DNA from 4 places in the Cutibacterium nasicola genome. Region 1 is predicted to be linked to each of the others. Evidence: riboswitches for the same ligand, from Rfam matches in the RefSeq annotation. Region 1 holds a riboswitch; each other region holds the start of a gene.
The links. Region 1 has a riboswitch for cobalamin ahead of ACUCCZ_RS00115 (anaerobic ribonucleoside triphosphate reductase). Riboswitches for the same ligand answer to the same signal wherever they lie in the genome.

Region 1 (4,078 bases):
CCGCACGCCAGCTGGGCCGTCGTCGAGTCCCTCATCTGGGTGGCCTGCAGCCACAGCCTGCTCATCGTCCTTGTCGCTGCCTACCTCGTCGGCGGGCCTGACCGAGTCACTCGGGTGGTGACCAGCATTCGCGAGGACCACGCCGTCGCAGCCCATCGCGGGATCTCTGCGCTGCTGGCGGCCTTCGGGGTCCTGCTGCTCGCCGACGTCATCGGCGTCCTTGCCACCGGGCAGTGGTTCTTCGAGCTTTGAGTACTCAGTGCCAGTGATGGCGACGCTGACGCCGTTGCCCGGTTCGGCCGAGGAACCACCCCAGTGCCAGACCGAGCACTCCGGCACCGACGGCGACGCCGATCTGCAATGGACCCCACTGGCGAGTCGACACCGTCACCGGCTGTCCGTGGGGAAGTGGCGCGCCCTTGGCCTCGGCGGCGCCCACGGCATTGGCGCGCTGGGCGATCCGGTCCAACGAGGCGTCCAGGATGGTTCGGGTGTACCCCATGTGGATGGGGCGACCCTGGTTGAGCTCGTCCTGCCAGGTTGACTGCAAGGTGAGGATGCGCGTCAGGGCGGGGGCGGCGTCGCAGACCGGATCGCCTTTCATGCACACCGAATAGGTCTCGGGATACGCCTCCGCGGGGATGGCCGCGCCGACCTTGACCATGTCGGCGTCCAGGGCTTCATGATCGATGGACTCCTGGCTCAGGCCGAGGGCGGCCTTGATGACTGCCCGCATCTGAGAGTCGCGATCGGCTCCGGGAGTCGCGTTGGCTCGTTCACGCAGGTAGTAGAGCATCGCAGCCATTCCGATGGCGGACTGGTCGGCATCGCCGCTGAGCTCCTGAACGTTCTGTCCCGGGTAATGGTCCGGATTCCCGGCCAGGAGGGCGCCTGCCAGACGTTGCGGGGTGTCGGTCTGGGCGAGGGCCTGGGTGATGGCCTGGGACCCCTGCGAGAATCCGGCGAGCACCACCCATTCCTTCGGGCACTGTTTCTTCTCCTCGTTGAGGAGGGTGGTGAGTTTCTTCGCTCCCAGAGCCGCCGAGTCGAAGTACTCGGTCGACGGCATGGTCGCGTCAAAGAGGAGACTGCTCATCGATGCTCTCTGCAGGGTGTGAGGGTCAGCGGCGGGGTAGTCCAGGTAGACCTGACGAACTGTTCCCCTGCCCTTCCACTTCTGGGCCAGGGCGTCACGAACCGACGTGATGGTGCTGCCGAACGGAGGGGTCTCGCCCGACCCTCGGACGCCGACGAACATCACCGAGGCGCAGCCCATCCGAGAGGCCAGCTCCGAGGACACCGGGTCCGAGTCCCAGCCCATTCCTGCCCCTGGGGTGAGGGTGGCGGCGGACGTGAGCGTTGTTGTGGACCCGCTGGCGTAGCCGGTGCTGGCTGTCGTCGGGGTGGGCGCTGATGGCTCGGCGTTGGCAGAAAGCGGCAGCGTCACCAGGCCGGCGATGACGAGGAGGATGAGCAATGTCTGCCGAAGCTTCACTACGTCAGTCAAGCAGGGGTCGCCGACACCGGACGGCTCGTGTGTCCGTGGTCAGGACTGCTTGAAAGTTCCGGTGATCGACGCGGAGTCCAGCTCGCTGGTGTGGATGACGAAGCGGACCTGGACGTTGGCGGCGTCGTCAGGAATGTCGAGATGCTCGCTCGGCATGGCATGGACGGTGTGGATGTAGCGGTGGGCCGGTCCGGGCGGCGGGCAGGCTCCGGAGTAGCCGTCCTCCTGGTAGTCATTGGTCCACTCGCGCACACCGGAAGGCAGCGGGCCGCCCTCATCGAGGGAGGTGACGTCGGCTGGGATGTCGGCGAGGATCCAGTGCCAGAAGCCGGAACCGGTGGGGGCATCGGGGTCGTAGACGGTGATCGCGTATGACGCGGTGCCCTCCGGGCCGGGCGTCCAGCTCAGCTGGGGGCTGATGTTCTTGCCACCCGCATCTGCATGGGCGTGGGCCAGGTCAATCGGCTGGCCGTCGGTGATCGACGTGCTGGTGATCTCCATGGGTTGTGTCCTTTCCCTGGGTGTGTGTCCATGATGCCAGCCTGATGCGCGATCCGAAGGGGTGTCACGACCGGTTCCGAACGCGGGGAAGCCCACCCCTGATGACGAGGTGAAGGGGTGAGTGTGCAGATGTGATGAGATGCGTATACCCTTCATCTTGTGCTGGTTCTCATCGCCAGACACCAGATGTAGGGGTTGTATCCACATCTGGTGGCGATGGGAGGAAAGAGGGAATCCGGTGGGAAACCGGAACTGCCCCGCAGCGGTGACAGGGAACGACGGCGACATACGCACTGGCCATCCGGTTGGGAAGCGTCGCTCGGTAGGAACTCGTCTGACGGCGAAACGCCCTGAAGTCCGAAGACCTGCCAGCGCCCGGGTCGGCGACCCGGTACGACAACGGGCGTGCGAGACGGCCCGGGGTGAACCTGCCCCACTCGTGCGCTGCTTCGAGGAGAGAGCATGTCGACGATTGTCCAGCCAGACGACCTGACCACCCCACGCACGGTTCCCACGTCCATCCGCAAGAGGGACGGCAGGGTGATCCGGTTCGACTCGACGAAGATCGTCGAGGCCGTCCGCAAAGCCTTCGTCGCCTGTGGCGGCGACGCCCCCGAACTGTTGGCCTCCGAGGTTGCCCTCGAGGTGCTCTCCCGACTGAGCGAGATGGGTGAGGACACCCCTGATGTCGAGGCCATCCAGGACCTCGTCGAGAAGACCCTCATGGATCAGGGACACGACGGCGTCGCCAAGGCCTACATCCTCTACCGTCAGCGTCGCACCGTTGCTCGCGACCAGCAGTCCGCCCTCATGCGTACCTTGCGTGAGATCACCTTCGCCACCGCCGAGGAAGCCGACGCCAAACGGGAGAACGCCAACGTCGACGGCAACTCCGCGATGGGGTCGATGCTGCGCTACGGAACCGAGTCGGCCAAGCAGTTCAACCTGCTCGAGGTGCTCGACCCCTCCCATGCCGCCGCCCATCGTGACGGGGACATCCACATCCACGACCTCGACTTCCTCACCCTGACGACGACCTGCTGTCAGATCAACCTCACCGACCTCTTCGAGCACGGTTTTTCCACCGGCCACGGCGTCCTGCGATCCCCGCAGTCCATCGGTTCGTACGCCGCCCTGGCCTGCATCGCGATCCAGTCCAACCAGAATGACCAACACGGCGGCCAGGCGGTGCCGAACTTCGACCGGGACATGGCCCCGGGGGTCGCCAAGACCTTCAGCAAGGCTGCCCAAACCGGTTTGACGAGGATTTTCGAAGTTCTCGGTGGCGACGAGGACCGTCTTGACCAAGTGCGCCAGGTGGCGTCGGGATGGGTGCTGGAGCCGGACGCGGCCGCGCTGGTCCATGAGAAGGAGCAGGTGGCGGAACTGTTTGCCGGGCTCGTCGACGACACCGACCGGGTCGCCGACAGAATTCGTCGCCAGGCCGTCGAGGAGACACGTCGTCAGACCTACCAGGCGATGGAGGCCCTCATCGCCAACCTCAACACCATGAACTCGCGAGCCGGGGCACAGACCCCGTTCTCCTCGATCAATTACGGCACCGACACCAGCCCGGAGGCGCGGATGGTGATGCACTGCCTGCTGGAGGCCACCGAGGCCGGTCTTGGCGGTGGGGAAACCGCGATCTTCCCGATCCAGATCTTCCGGGTGCACAAGGGCGTCAACCTCGACGACGGTGACCCCAACCATGACCTGTTCCGGCTGGCCTGCCGGGTGAGCGCCAAGCGCCTCTTCCCGAACTTCTCCTTCCAAGACGCCCCGTTCAACGCCGAGTACTACGTGCCCGGCCATCCCGAGACCGAGATCGCCTACATGGGCTGCCGCACCCGGGTGATGTCGAACGTCCACGACCCCTCGCGGGCACAGACTTGGGGACGCGGGAACCTGTCCTTCACCTCGATCAACCTGCCGAGGTTGGCGATCGAGGCCAACCACGACGTTGATGCCTTTTTCGCCTCCTTCGACCGGATGATCGACCTCGTCATCGACCAGTTGCTCGACCGGCTCAAGATCCAGTCCCACAAGCTGGTGCGAAACTTCCCCTTCCTC
Region 2 (4,078 bases), 280 kb from region 1:
CTTTGAGGCCATGAGACGTGTTCCAGGCCTTGATGGTGGCAGCCTGCCGGGCGCGGAACTCGTCCTCGGCGGCCCGGACACGGGTCGCCGGTATGCCCGTGCCAGGAACGTCCTCGGCAGCCGGGATGAGGTAGGGGTAGCCGATCAGGATGACACGGGTGTGAGCCGGATCCGCCAGTCGGTGCTGGATATGTGACAGCAATGTCACCGTGTTCGTCATCGTGGCATCAGTCTTCTTGCGTGCTGCGTCAACCGTCCCGCTGCACTTTTTTGCTGACCATGCTATTTCTGCAAAGCAGTTTTCGACGACGTCAGCGAAGTTGAGGTCGTTGCCTCCGGCGGTCATGAGGATCACGCCGGTGTGGGGATCCATGGTATCGGCCTGGCTGATGATGTTGTGGTCTCCGGTGGCGATCTGGGCACCACTCCAGGCCCGCACGTCGAGTTGGTACGTTGTGTCCGTGTTTTTCTGGTTGAGCATGCCGGTGAGTACCGAACCATAGTTCTTGGGGCTGCGATATGACCCATCGGCCGGATACCCATCGACCAGGGTTCCGTTGCCTGCCGAATACGAGTCACCCAGCACAGTGATCTTCACCAGTGTGTGTTGAGGTTTGGGGGTTGGGGTGGTTGTGCAGGTTGGGGTGTTTTTGGGGGTTTGCCGGACCATGTTGAGGCGTAGCCGTGGCCGGTGATGGCCATGATTGCTTGGTCGGTGGCCATGATGTTGGGTTCGTGGTCGTTGCGTTGGGCTTGCCATGCGCCGACTTTCGTGAGGTTTTGTTGGCGGATGAGCCATTGTTTGACGGTTGTCATGTCTTCGCCGCGTTCTGCGAGTGCGCTGGCGAGCATGCCGGTGGAGTTGGCGGCGGAGTAGGTTTCCCAGTAGTCCCCGTCGTCGTGGGTTTTGGTGTTGAGTGCCCATTGGGTGGCGTGGTTGGCGGCTGTAGTGATTTTGGTGTTGTAGTTGTCTGGGATGAGGTGTGGGTTGTGTTGGAGGAGGGTTAGGTCTGATAGGGCGATACCGGTGTAGTCGGGGTCGCCGACGAAGGTCGTGGTGCCGTCGTGGTTCTTTTTGGTGTAGCCGAAAGCGCCGGCATCGGTGCCTCCAGTGCCCTGGGTGGACAACAGCTTGTCGATAATTGTTTTCGGTACTGGGCGGTTGGCTCGGGTTAGTGCGATGGTGATGAGGTGTGGGCCCCAGTACATGGTGACGCGGCGTTGCATGTTGGGGTTGGTGTCGTTGATGTAGCCGGCGAGTTTGATCCACAGGTTTCCGGTTTCCTTGCCGAGGAAGTAGGTGGGGTCGTCTCCGAGGATTTCGGCGGTCATGATGACTTTTGCCAGGCCGGCCGGGTTGTTTTCGATGTATTTCGGGCCGGTTTTTTTGAGGGCTGTGGTCATTTCTGTGACGGTGTCGGGGTGGGCATCGGAGCCGACCAGGGCGATGATGCCGTCAGCGATGCCGCCGGCTTGTCTGTAGTTCTTGGGGTCTTGTTTCCATTTGTTGGCGAGCCAGTCAGCGGCTTTTGCGACGTAGGTGCTGGTGGCGGCGGTGTCGTTGATCGATCCGGGCCACATGGCGCCTTTGACTGGGTTGGTTGGTGGGTTGAAGCAGTAGGGGGTGGAGCCGTCGTCGGTGGTGGTGAGGGGTGTGTGTGATGGGGTGGATGGTGGGTTGGCGAATGCTGATGTTGTGAATGGTGATGCGATGAGTGCACCGGCAGCGAGGCCGGCGATCCATCGAGTGAGTCTGAGCATGTGGCGGGTCTTCTTCCTGAGGCTGCGTTGCGGACAGGGAAGGCTCCCGGGTCGAACTCACCGCAGTCCTCGACGGTGTGTGATGTTCCTTCGACAACCCAGGTACTCCGACTCGGGGGTGGGCCCCTCACGGTTGCGGGTCAGTTCCGGTATCGCACCGAATTCCCCTGTGGCTGCGGTGCCAGCACCGCCCAAGGTGACGTGGATCGTCGGTCTTGGAGGGTACTGCCTGGCACAGAGTACACCTGTTAGGTGTCGGTTACCGGTCAGCACGGTGGCTAGAGCGGCGTCGTGGGAGTCTTGGTCGGTGGTGTCCCCGGCGGCGAGCTGGGCTTGGGTGCGGGCTTGGTCGTCGTAGGTGGGGGCGATTCTCATCGCGGAAGATGCCGATTGGGGTGTGCGCGGTCGGAGTCTATGGCGCGAGCCACGAAGGAGCATCCGGCACCCAGGGCCACGGCCAGGCTGGTGCGCGGCCATGGAGGAGTGCATATCGCAAGGTATTCATGCGGCACGGGAAGTCGATCAGCGTGGAACATCCTGGATCCACGAGGCTGGGTAACTGTCCGGATCCGCTCAAGGGTGCATGGGAATCACCAAGGGCTACACCGTCTGACGAGGCTTGATAAGCGAGATGAGGATTCCGAGAAGGCAAAGAACCCCGGACAATATCGCCGACATCACGTCCGCCCGATCCTTGATCGGCCATGACCACCAGGATGTGTAATTTTCCGTTCTCCCCAACAGAAAGCTTGTCAGAACCCAGATGATTGCAGGGGTGGATGACAATTTCTTGATGCCAATGGCGTTTGTGAGAAGGTTGAAGCCGGACAGCCCAACGATGTTGCGGGTGGAGACAATTCCGATGATCGATTGCGCGCCCAGGCTCTCCAACCAAGCGCTATGTGTCCTCTCAGCATTTTCGCAGTCGAGATCGATAATCTTCGAAAATCCTGGCTTGGTCCTGGATGGACAGCCGATCCATGGACTTCAGCCATTCGCGCGTCTCAGGAGAAAACTCCTGACCCGTCATCGCTATTCCCGAATGTTTCGTCAGTCAGGCGACGACGCGATCCTGAGTGTCGAGAACCCAGACTGCCACCTGATCTTTGTGGTCCTGACACGGGGCGATGGCCAATCCCGAGGCAACGGTCATAACCGCCTTCGACGGCGGCTCAGATACGGATATCGCAGATGTCGACCGCCACATGGTTTCGTGGGTTGATTCCTGCGCACCTTGCCTGTATTCCTTGGGGACGTGCTCTCCACGCTGTGTCTGCTTTCCGGGCCACGGGGCCCAACAGCTCGAGATCGTGAGATTCCCACGCGCACACCACGGGATCACTATCTCTCAGACAGATCTGTGGTCCGGTTCGGGGGCGGGCAGCGGACCTATGCCTTTGGCCGTGTGAAAGCCGATGAACGCCGTCGCAACCAATCCAATAATCAGGGTCACGGTGATACGTGCATGATGATTCCGTCTTCCTGCAATGAGGGCCAGGGTTGACACGATGAGGATCCCACCTGCCATCGTCATTCCAGCTGTGAGGACTCGAGGATTCAACATCTCACCTACGTGCAGCAGCCCATGTAGTAGCCAAAAAGATATCGCAGCTTCATGACCGATACGGCTGGCCCATACAAGACGAGGATGAAGGGCAGGAGAAAGGCCGTTGGTGCTGACAGTGCCAGCGGCCACGATGCCCCAATGGCAGCACCGAAGACGCCCCATGCGAGCATCCAAACGGCACCGATGGCCGACATTTCCATGATCTGGTTTCCAGATCCTGACGCCAGAACAGAAATGCCTACGGCCACGGTCGATGGGAGAACGGCGATGGCCCACCATGGAAGGATGATTCGCAGTCGAGACCTCCCGGTCGGTGTGGTGAGGATGTGACCTTCGGTGAACCTCCGAAGTTCCAGGCAAGCTCCCAGAGCCACGGGTCCAACGATCATCATGAAGGCGTAGAGCACGCTCGCAGATCGCTCGATGTCTGACGGTGAAGGAGGATTTCCCAACGCTCCGTAACACCATATGAGAATCATGACAGGTAAAAGGCGAACGCCATAGGATCGTCTTTACGAGATTTAGCCAAATATCCCTATGGAAGGTGTGGGTGTGGGGTACGATTCATGAGTCGGCCCCGGAGGAGTCGTCCCGCGATGGTGTGTTTGACTTCTCCGGGATGCGTGCCTTGCTCAGGTGTTTCGTTCCCGCACCTGCCACGTATCCGTACCGAGGAGCAGGCGTTGGAGTCTCTTGTCGCGATCCTGCGGTGTGGTGGTGTCCCCGGCGGCGAGCTGGGCTTGGGTGCGG
Region 3 (4,078 bases), 790 kb from region 1:
GCTCAGCGTCATGGCGATGATGCTGCCGTCATTGACGTAGAGGCGTTCGGCATTCCTGGGGTAGGTGACCTTCTTACCGCAGTTGGTCACGGTGACTTCGCCGGAGTCCTTGGCGGAGTCGCCGCTCTTGGGAGTGGACCCACTGCCGCAGGCGGTGAGTCCCACGGCCAGACAGGCGGCCATGACGACGGGTAGGAATTTGGTGGACATTTCAGTTTTCCTCTCTGATGAGTTCAGGCAGCGGCGCAGTGCACACGAGCTCCTGGCTGCCATCGGGGGTGGTGACATGGTGTGCGACGACGTGGAATGCCGTCGCGACGTTCGATGGGCTGAGCGCCTCACGGGCCGGACCTGCAGAGAGCACTCCGCCATCCGCCAGGACGACGACGTGGTCGAAGTGGGCTGCGGCCATGCCCAGATCGTGGATGGTGGCGACCACCGTCCGACCGCTGGCGCGCAGCGTGTCCAGCAGCATGAGTTGGTGGCGCACGTCGAGGTGATTGGTCGGCTCGTCGAGCATGATGAGGTCTGCACCCTGGGCCAGGCCACGGGCGATGACGGCGCGACGCCGTTCACCGCCGGACAGGTGGTCGCAGCGACGATCGATGAGGTGGTCAAGTCCGACCAAGGCCAGGGAATCCCGGATGATCCTTCGCTCGGAACGCTGCCCCACCTGCCACGGCTTGCGATGCGGAGTACGTCCCAGCGCAACCATCTCACCCAGCAGGAGGTCTGGCGATGGCGACTCCTCCTGCCCGACGAAGGCCATGAGCCGAGCACGTTTCATGGGGGTGTAGTCGGTGACGGAGGTGCCGTCGAGCAGGACGTCTCCGGAATTGAACTGACGCACCCCGGCGATGGATCGCAGCAGAGTCGACTTGCCGACTCCGTTGACGCCGACGATGGCGGTGAGCTCCCCCGGCTCGGCGGTGAAACTGACGTCGTCGACGATGATGCGGTCGTTGATGCGGCACTGGACGTTGCAAACTTCGAGACGTGTCATGACTCACTCGAGAATCGGTACTGGCTGCGCCCCATGAGGTACAGGAAGATGGGAGCGCCGATGAACCCGGTGACGACGCCGAGAGGCACCTCCTGTGGTGCCGCGATGACGCGGGCGCCGACGTCCACCCACAGCAGGAAGAGACTGCCGATGGCGGCGGCGACGGGCAGCATCGACCGGTGACTGGCTCCCACGAGCAGCCGTGACATGTGGGGAATGACGAGTCCGACGAATCCGATGCCGCCCGAGACCGCCACGAGCACCCCGACGAGTACCGAGTTGCCGACGAACAACGCCTTACGCACCCTGGTGTCGGGGATGCCGAGGGATCGAGCGACGTCGGTGCCAGCCGCCAGGGCATCGAGCCAACCCGAGAAGGCGATCATGAGCACCACGGACAGAGCGGTGACGATGGCTGCCACCCACAAACTGTCCCAAGTGGCACCGGACACCGATCCCAGCATCCAGTACAGCACCGACTGCGCCGCGCGCGGGTCCGAGCTGCGGAAGACGAGGAAACTCGCCAGTGCCGAGAATGCCGCAGAGAGCACGACGCCCGAGAGCACCAGCCGCAGCGGCGTCATGCCGCCCTGGGCCATGGAGATGAGGTACACCAGACCGGCGGCGCCCAATGCCCCCACCAAGGCTCCGATGGTGAGCCGGTGAGGGCCCCAGGAGGCAAACATCCCCAGGGCGATGACCGCGGTGGCCCCCACACTCGCACCGGCCGAGACACCCAGCAGGTAGGGGTCGGCAAGCGGGTTGCGCACCAGGGTCTGCATACCGCTTCCGGCCAGGGCGAGTCCGGCTCCGACGATGATCGCCAGCAGTGCCCTGGGGGCACGCAGGTCCCAGACGATGACATCGATCGTCGGGTCGGGGCCCGGCTCACCAGTGATCCTGGCACCAACCGTGTCAAGAACGCCACGCATTGGCAATGGTTCCGAACCAATGGTCAGCGAGACGACGGCGCTGACGACGATGAGCACGACGAGGATGATCACCAGGGGTGCCACCCGCAACCGGCGGTCACGCTCGGCCGACCGTCTCGAGGAAGGCATAGCTGTTCCTTCTGGGTGCGAGGACCTTGATGCGAGGCCCGAACGACACAAGTCATACATGGGGTCTTCGGACTTCGGATCACTCTCGGTCGGCCCTTCCCAGGATCACTCCCAGTGGTCTTGCCGACGTCGTCACCGTCACCGCTGCGCAACAGTCCCGGATTCTCACCGGATTCACTGCGGCCTCATCGGGGCCGCACCATGTATGCGAGACAGGCTAGCACCTGTGACACGCACTTCGCGACGTGCCGTCCGCCAGCCCCTTGTCACAGACATGCCGGATCGCGTGCGGCACACGCCTCGGAACCCACCGAGCGCAATCGACGGGGTACTTCGCACCCGCGTGGTAATTCAGTTCGGCAAGGTACCTCGTGCCACACCAGGTGACAGACACCACGACTCCTGACACATCTGCCACAGAGACGAACGGACCACAACACCGCCACCGACAGGATCTCCATACCGCGCAGAGCTCCCCACACTGCGAAAAGTTGTGCTCCCGCCGCCGCTTCATGCCTGGAGTACAACTTTGTGGCTGAAAAATTCTGCTCAACAGCACAAGCGCGAGGGTAAGCACAATTTTCTCGACTGGTTCAGCAGCCAGAACCACAGGGAGCAGCCTCGAAGACTGCACCCAGACACCCAATCCGAGGGTGCAAGTACAATCTTTCGGTCAAAAAGTTGTGCTCCACCGCCCCGAAAGGGGAAGTGCACTTAGCTTTCCGGTGTACCGGAACACGCTCTGCCTGACCAGGAACTTGGCGAGATGGATCATAAGGACTGAAAAAGTCAGGATGCCTCGTCACCTGTCCACAGGTAGTGAAATCCGCGACCTGCCATTGCCTCTGACGAAGGCTGCAGTACTCCGTCAGCCATGAGATCCTTGAGGACCTGTCCGACGTTGGAAGCCCACACATCCAGGATGACGCCCAATTCTGTCGTACTGATACGCCCTCGATGCCGGGCATATTGACGAGCCGTCACTGCTCTACTAGGCACTGAACGCTTCAAACCGCGATTCGCATATTCCATGTCCAGCTGCTTGTTTGCTCTCTTGGAGAGGGTAAACGCGGGGAGGACTTCGTCGGGAACGCCGCGGATGGGCTTCAGCAAGGGTTCGCCATCACACTCCGTCTGCCGTAGAAGCTCAAGAGTTTCGTGAACTTCCTCGACGGGGACTTGCAGGTAGGGAGCAAGAATGTCCTCGTCGATCCAGAGATGATCAGTGAGGAAACGCATAACCATCAAAGTGCGGAGATTTTGCATGAGCTCGGGAACATCCATACCAGTGAGCCACGATGTCCATGCCACGTCAGGATCGACACCGGAAAGCGTCGTCACCACATAGGGACCGTCAATTTCCCGAATGGTCGGCATGCGAAGCCCCCGGCGAAGCAAATCACCAACCATACGGTCAACTCCGATACCTTCACGTTCTGCAATTCGAAGTGATGCCAAGAGCTCAGTGAGAGCAACGTTTCTGGACGTCGATGGGTGGGTGATGATGTTCTCAGCCGTCACACCTCCGAAGAATCCTCCGGGGCTGGTAACTCGCAAGACGGCTCCATTGTGCTCGATGAGCGTTGCATCGGGCAGCCCCCATTCACGATGAGCCAACCCATTGACGATGGCCTCACGAATGGCACGTTCCGGCAGCTGGCGGACCTGCCCCTCGACAAGTCCCGAAGACACATGCGATAAAGGGTTGTACGCCCGCGCGACGGCGAACACCCGTTGGAGCTGCTCAAGCAGTGATACCCCACCAATACGTACTCGGTCACCGCTGTCCTGACCGGGCATGTCACGACGTATGTAGTCAAGGCATGGCTCGGGACGCCCCACAAAGACCAGAGCAGCAGCATTGGTGAGCTTGCCCTCACCATCAATGGCGTTCAACCGGGACAGCAACTCACGACTCGTACAGTTGGCCAATTCCACCGCCGCCTCGTCGGTGCTGGCTTGGAGGAAGGCGCGTGCTGCGTCAAGGGCAGCAGGTCGCACTTCCTCCAGGCTC
Region 4 (4,078 bases), 340 kb from region 1:
GGCAATTGGGCTGTGAGACGAGAAATCGGTGTTCTGAGCCTTCTTGGCGCTGTTGTTGGTCAGCTGGAAGGAGGAACCCTCGGTGCTTCCAGCGGCCAACGTCGGGGGAGTACACGACTTGGTCGTCGGCCTGTTGTAGCACCATCCCTCGATGGATCCGGCGGTTGGCGTGTACTGGTCGGCGCCCTTCTTCGAGTAACCCCACACAGCACCGGCGCCGGAAGCGTGGTAATACGCCCAGTACTGGCCGTTGAAGGTCTTGGGGCAGGTCTCGGGGTGATCGTTCATCGTGCAGATGAGACCCGACTTGTTCCTGCCGATGGTGATTCCGGCCTTCTCCAGCGCGTCGGCGCCGGTCGATGGTGAGTCGACGCACTGGTTGGCCAGCACCTTCTCGTCGTCAGTGATGACGAAGACCCAGACCTTTCTGGTGTTGAGGCAGTCGTCAATGGCTGTCGTCTGACCAGTGCCGACGCTCGGCGAGGGGGCCGCGTGCGCAAAGAACGGGAAGAAGATCGTCAGGGCTGCGAACAACAGAGCGGCGAGCACTCCTCCCATGGTCGGGAGTGCTCGCCGGTTCTCGATGTGGGAAATACTCACATGACGATCATGCCTCAGAGAAGAGCATTCGTCCTGTCTCAGACCCCGGTACGGGGAAGAGCTGTCGCACGATCTGAAGGTGTCGCACGATCTGAAGGGCGGTTCGACGGTCCGACCGGAGCTGGGGTGACCGGGGTGTGCGCGGTAGCGGTGGCCGTCGCAGTGGCGGAACCAGTAGCGATGGCTGACGGGGTCGGGGTGGCCGATCCGGTCGGGGTCACCGTGGGCGTCTCGGTCGGGCTCTCAGTCGGAACAACGGTGGGCGTCACCGTGGGAGTCGGCGTCACCGTAGGGGTAACAGTCGGGGTCGGGGTGGCCGAGGGATCGTATGGTCTCAGATGGGCATCCCAGTTCGGTCCGGCATTCTGGTCAGCGGCGAGGGGCTTGAAGTACCAGCCCTCGATGGAACCAGCCTTGGGATGGGCGTTGCCAGCACCGGTCGTCAAGGACTCCCACGTCACCGACTTGTCAGCGCCGGCCGGGGTGGCGTGCCAGTAAGACCAGTATGCCTCGTGGGTGTCGACCTTCGTCGGGTAACCATCGATCATGGTGACCATGCCGCCGTCGGACGTGACGACGAATCCGGCGGACTCAAGAGCCTCCATGCCGTTGCCGAACTTCGAGGCACACGCACCCTTGGAGGTGCCGTTGTCCTGCTCGATGTAGACCCACACGTGGCCCACGGCGATGCATTTCTGGGCGCCGCTCATGTCGCCGGGCTTGCCGGTCGGAGTGGCCGTGGGAGTGACTGTCGGGGTCTCGGTCGGGGTCACCGTTGGGGTGGGGGTTGGGGTGGTTGTGCAGGTTGGGGTGTTTTTGGGGGGTTTGCCGGACCATGTTGAGGCGTAGCCGTGGCCGGTGATGGCCATGATTGCTTGGTCGGTGGCCATGATGTTGGGTTCGTGGTCGTTGCGTTGGGCTTGCCATGCGCCGACTTTCGTGAGGTTTTGTTGGCGGATGAGCCATTGTTTGACGGTTGTCATGTCTTCGCCGCGTTCTGCGAGTGCGCTGGCGAGCATGCCGGTGGAGTTGGCGGCGGAGTAGGTTTCCCAGTAGTCCCCGTCGTCGTGGGTTTTGGTGTTGAGTGCCCATTGGGTGGCGTGGTTGGCGGCTGTAGTGATTTTGGTGTTGTAGTTGTCTGGGATGAGGTGTGGGTTGTGTTGGAGGAGGGTTAGGTCTGATAGGGCGATACCGGTGTAGTCGGGGTCGCCGACGAAGGTCGTGGTGCCGTCGTGGTTCTTTTTGGTGTAGCCGAAAGCGCCGGCATCGGTGCCTCCAGTGCCCTGGGTGGACAACAGCTTGTCGATAATTGTTTTCGGTACTGGGCGGTTGGCTCGGGTTAGTGCGATGGTGATGAGGTGTGGGCCCCAGTACATGGTGACGCGGCGTTGCATGTTGGGGTTGGTGTCGTTGATGTAGCCGGCGAGTTTGATCCACAGGTTTCCGGTTTCCTTGCCGAGGAAGTAGGTGGGGTCGTCTCCGAGGATTTCGGCGGTCATGATGACTTTTGCCAGGCCGGCCGGGTTGTTTTCGATGTATTTCGGGCCGGTTTTTTTGAGGGCTGTGGTCATTTCTGTGACGGTGTCGGGGTGGGCATCGGAGCCGACCAGGGCGATGATGCCGTCAGCGATGCCGCCGGCTTGTCTGTAGTTCTTGGGGTCTTGTTTCCATTTGTTGGCGAGCCAGTCAGCGGCTTTTGCGACGTAGGTGCTGGTGGCGGCGGTGTCGTTGATCGATCCGGGCCACATGGCGCCTTTGACTGGGTTGGTTGGTGGGTTGAAGCAGTAGGGGGTGGAGCCGTCGTCGGTGGTGGTGAGGGGTGTGTGTGATGGGGTGGATGGTGGGTTGGCGAATGCTGATGTTGTGAATGGTGATGCGATGAGTGCACCGGCAGCGAGGCCGGCGATCCATCGAGTGAGTCTGAGCATGTGGCGGGTCTTCTTCCTGAGGCTGCGTTGCGGACAGGGAAGGCTCCCGGGTCGAACTCACCGCAGTCCTCGACGGTGTGTGATGTTCCTTCGACAACCCAGGTACTCCGACTCGGGGGTGGGCCCCTCACGGTTGCGGGTCAGTTCCGGTATCGCACCGAATTCCCCTGTGGTTGCGGTGCAATTCTAAGCTCGCGGCCACCGCATGTCCACATCCGGGTTCGTCGACGCGAACACTGTTGGTAAGATCCGAGTGGTTTCATCGATGGAGAACCTGGTGCGAATCCAGGACTGTCCCGCAACCGTGTAGGTCGGCAGAGATGTCGACACAGTCGGATCGCTGTCGTTGAAATGTCTCGTACTCAATTCCGTCGTGGACAGCGGAATGGTCGGTCCTGGCTGTGGACGACGACGAAGCGTCCACATGTGAAAGGCAGGACCTGTGAGACGGTTCAAAGGATTGGCCGCGGTGCTCTCCGCGGCCCTGGCCATACCGATGGCCATCGTGTTCCTCGCCCCGGCATCGGCAACGCCGGCCGCGTCCTATGACGATGAGGCGCAGACGTGCATCAATCAGAAGCACGTGTTCGTGTATGCCGAGCGTGATGACGGGCATGTCGACACCGGTTGCGCGTCGAAGTTCTCCAATGGGGTGGAGGCGTTGGAGTCAGCCGGTTTCGACATTGGAAGCACCGATTTCGGTGGCGACCTGGGAATGTTCGTCGATTCAATTAACGGGTACCCGGAGAATCCTGACAAGTTCTACGCCTATTGGGGTTATTTCCATGGCCAGCCGGCAGGTAAGGACGCCACGGTTGACTGGGAGTACTCGCAGTTGGGCGCCAGCAACTATCACCCCAAGCCTGGCTCGATCGAGGCATGGCACTACATGCTCATTGATGGTCCGTGGGAGGTCCCTCCGACCTGGAAGCCGAAGGTCGATCCAGCCCCGAGCACTCCGGCGGCGTCCTTCGAGATTCCTGACAAGGCCCTGCAGAAGTGCATCACTGACAAGCTCGGCACCACCACCCCTACCAAGGAGCAGCTTGCCGGCGTGACGAGTCTGAGCTGCCGGAACTTGGGAATCAAAGACCTCACCGGCATAGATCAACTGACCGGTCTGGAAAAGGCCTTCCTATCGGGCAACAGGATCAGCGATCTCAAGCCGCTGGCCGCCTCCACCGGCATTTTCAGTCTGGATGTTAACAGCAATGAGGTCTCCGACATCTCGCCCCTGAGGTCTTTGACGAAGCTGTCGCGCCTGGATGTCGGCAAGAACCACATCCGCGACCTGTCCGCACTCAAGGACATCAAGGGTTTGGGCGACGCCGACATCACCTCGAACTTCCAGAGCGTTGACGGCGGCTCGGCCATCGCTGGGGGTGAAGTTCCGGTGCCGACCGCTGTCGATCACCACGGGACGACCTTCGTGGCTGACCGCGAAGTGCCCGAAGGCGTCAAGATCAAGGGCAACAACGTCACCTATCCCTCCGCCGGTGACTACGTGTGGCAGTTCCGCGACGCCTCGATGTATTTCAACGGGTCCATCA

Region 2: it holds a riboswitch for cobalamin, as region 1 does, so the genes downstream of both, ACUCCZ_RS01330 (prenyltransferase/squalene oxidase repeat-containing protein) here and ACUCCZ_RS00115 (anaerobic ribonucleoside triphosphate reductase) in region 1, are expected to answer to the same signal.
Region 3: it holds a riboswitch for cobalamin, as region 1 does, so the genes downstream of both, ACUCCZ_RS08645 (FecCD family ABC transporter permease) here and ACUCCZ_RS00115 (anaerobic ribonucleoside triphosphate reductase) in region 1, are expected to answer to the same signal.
Region 4: it holds a riboswitch for cobalamin, as region 1 does, so the genes downstream of both, ACUCCZ_RS01680 (prenyltransferase/squalene oxidase repeat-containing protein) here and ACUCCZ_RS00115 (anaerobic ribonucleoside triphosphate reductase) in region 1, are expected to answer to the same signal.

The regions. Positions count from the first base shown of each region.
Region 1 covers NZ_CP199745.2:17,250-21,327, forward strand. Annotated here, with positions in the region: gene ACUCCZ_RS00100 (hypothetical protein) at 1-252, shown strand, start outside; gene ACUCCZ_RS00105 (cutinase family protein) at 257-1,321, opposite strand; gene ACUCCZ_RS00110 (YbhB/YbcL family Raf kinase inhibitor-like protein) at 1,547-2,008, opposite strand; cobalamin riboswitch at 2,203-2,395, shown strand; gene ACUCCZ_RS00115 (anaerobic ribonucleoside triphosphate reductase) at 2,471-4,078, shown strand, end outside.
Region 2 covers NZ_CP199745.2:294,849-298,926, forward strand. Annotated here, with positions in the region: partial or broken gene ACUCCZ_RS01325 (PKD domain-containing protein) at 1-601, opposite strand, end outside; gene ACUCCZ_RS01330 (prenyltransferase/squalene oxidase repeat-containing protein) at 595-1,761, opposite strand; cobalamin riboswitch at 1,842-1,975, opposite strand; partial or broken gene ACUCCZ_RS01335 (2-oxoglutarate synthase) at 2,157-2,234, opposite strand; partial or broken gene ACUCCZ_RS01340 (hypothetical protein) at 2,362-2,625, opposite strand; partial or broken gene ACUCCZ_RS01345 (hypothetical protein) at 2,672-3,807, opposite strand; gene ACUCCZ_RS01350 (2-oxoacid:ferredoxin oxidoreductase subunit beta) at 3,961-4,078, opposite strand, start outside.
Region 3 covers NZ_CP199745.2:1,827,063-1,831,140, forward strand. Annotated here, with positions in the region: gene ACUCCZ_RS08635 (ABC transporter substrate-binding protein) at 1-210, opposite strand, end outside; gene ACUCCZ_RS08640 (ABC transporter ATP-binding protein) at 212-1,003, opposite strand; gene ACUCCZ_RS08645 (FecCD family ABC transporter permease) at 1,000-2,019, opposite strand; cobalamin riboswitch at 2,108-2,283, opposite strand; gene ACUCCZ_RS08650 (RNA-binding domain-containing protein) at 2,854-4,078, opposite strand, start outside.
Region 4 covers NZ_CP199745.2:359,742-363,819, forward strand. Annotated here, with positions in the region: gene ACUCCZ_RS01675 (hypothetical protein) at 1-600, opposite strand, end outside; gene ACUCCZ_RS01680 (prenyltransferase/squalene oxidase repeat-containing protein) at 639-2,528, opposite strand; cobalamin riboswitch at 2,514-2,749, opposite strand; cobalamin riboswitch at 2,748-2,862, shown strand; gene ACUCCZ_RS01685 (leucine-rich repeat domain-containing protein) at 2,971-4,078, shown strand, end outside.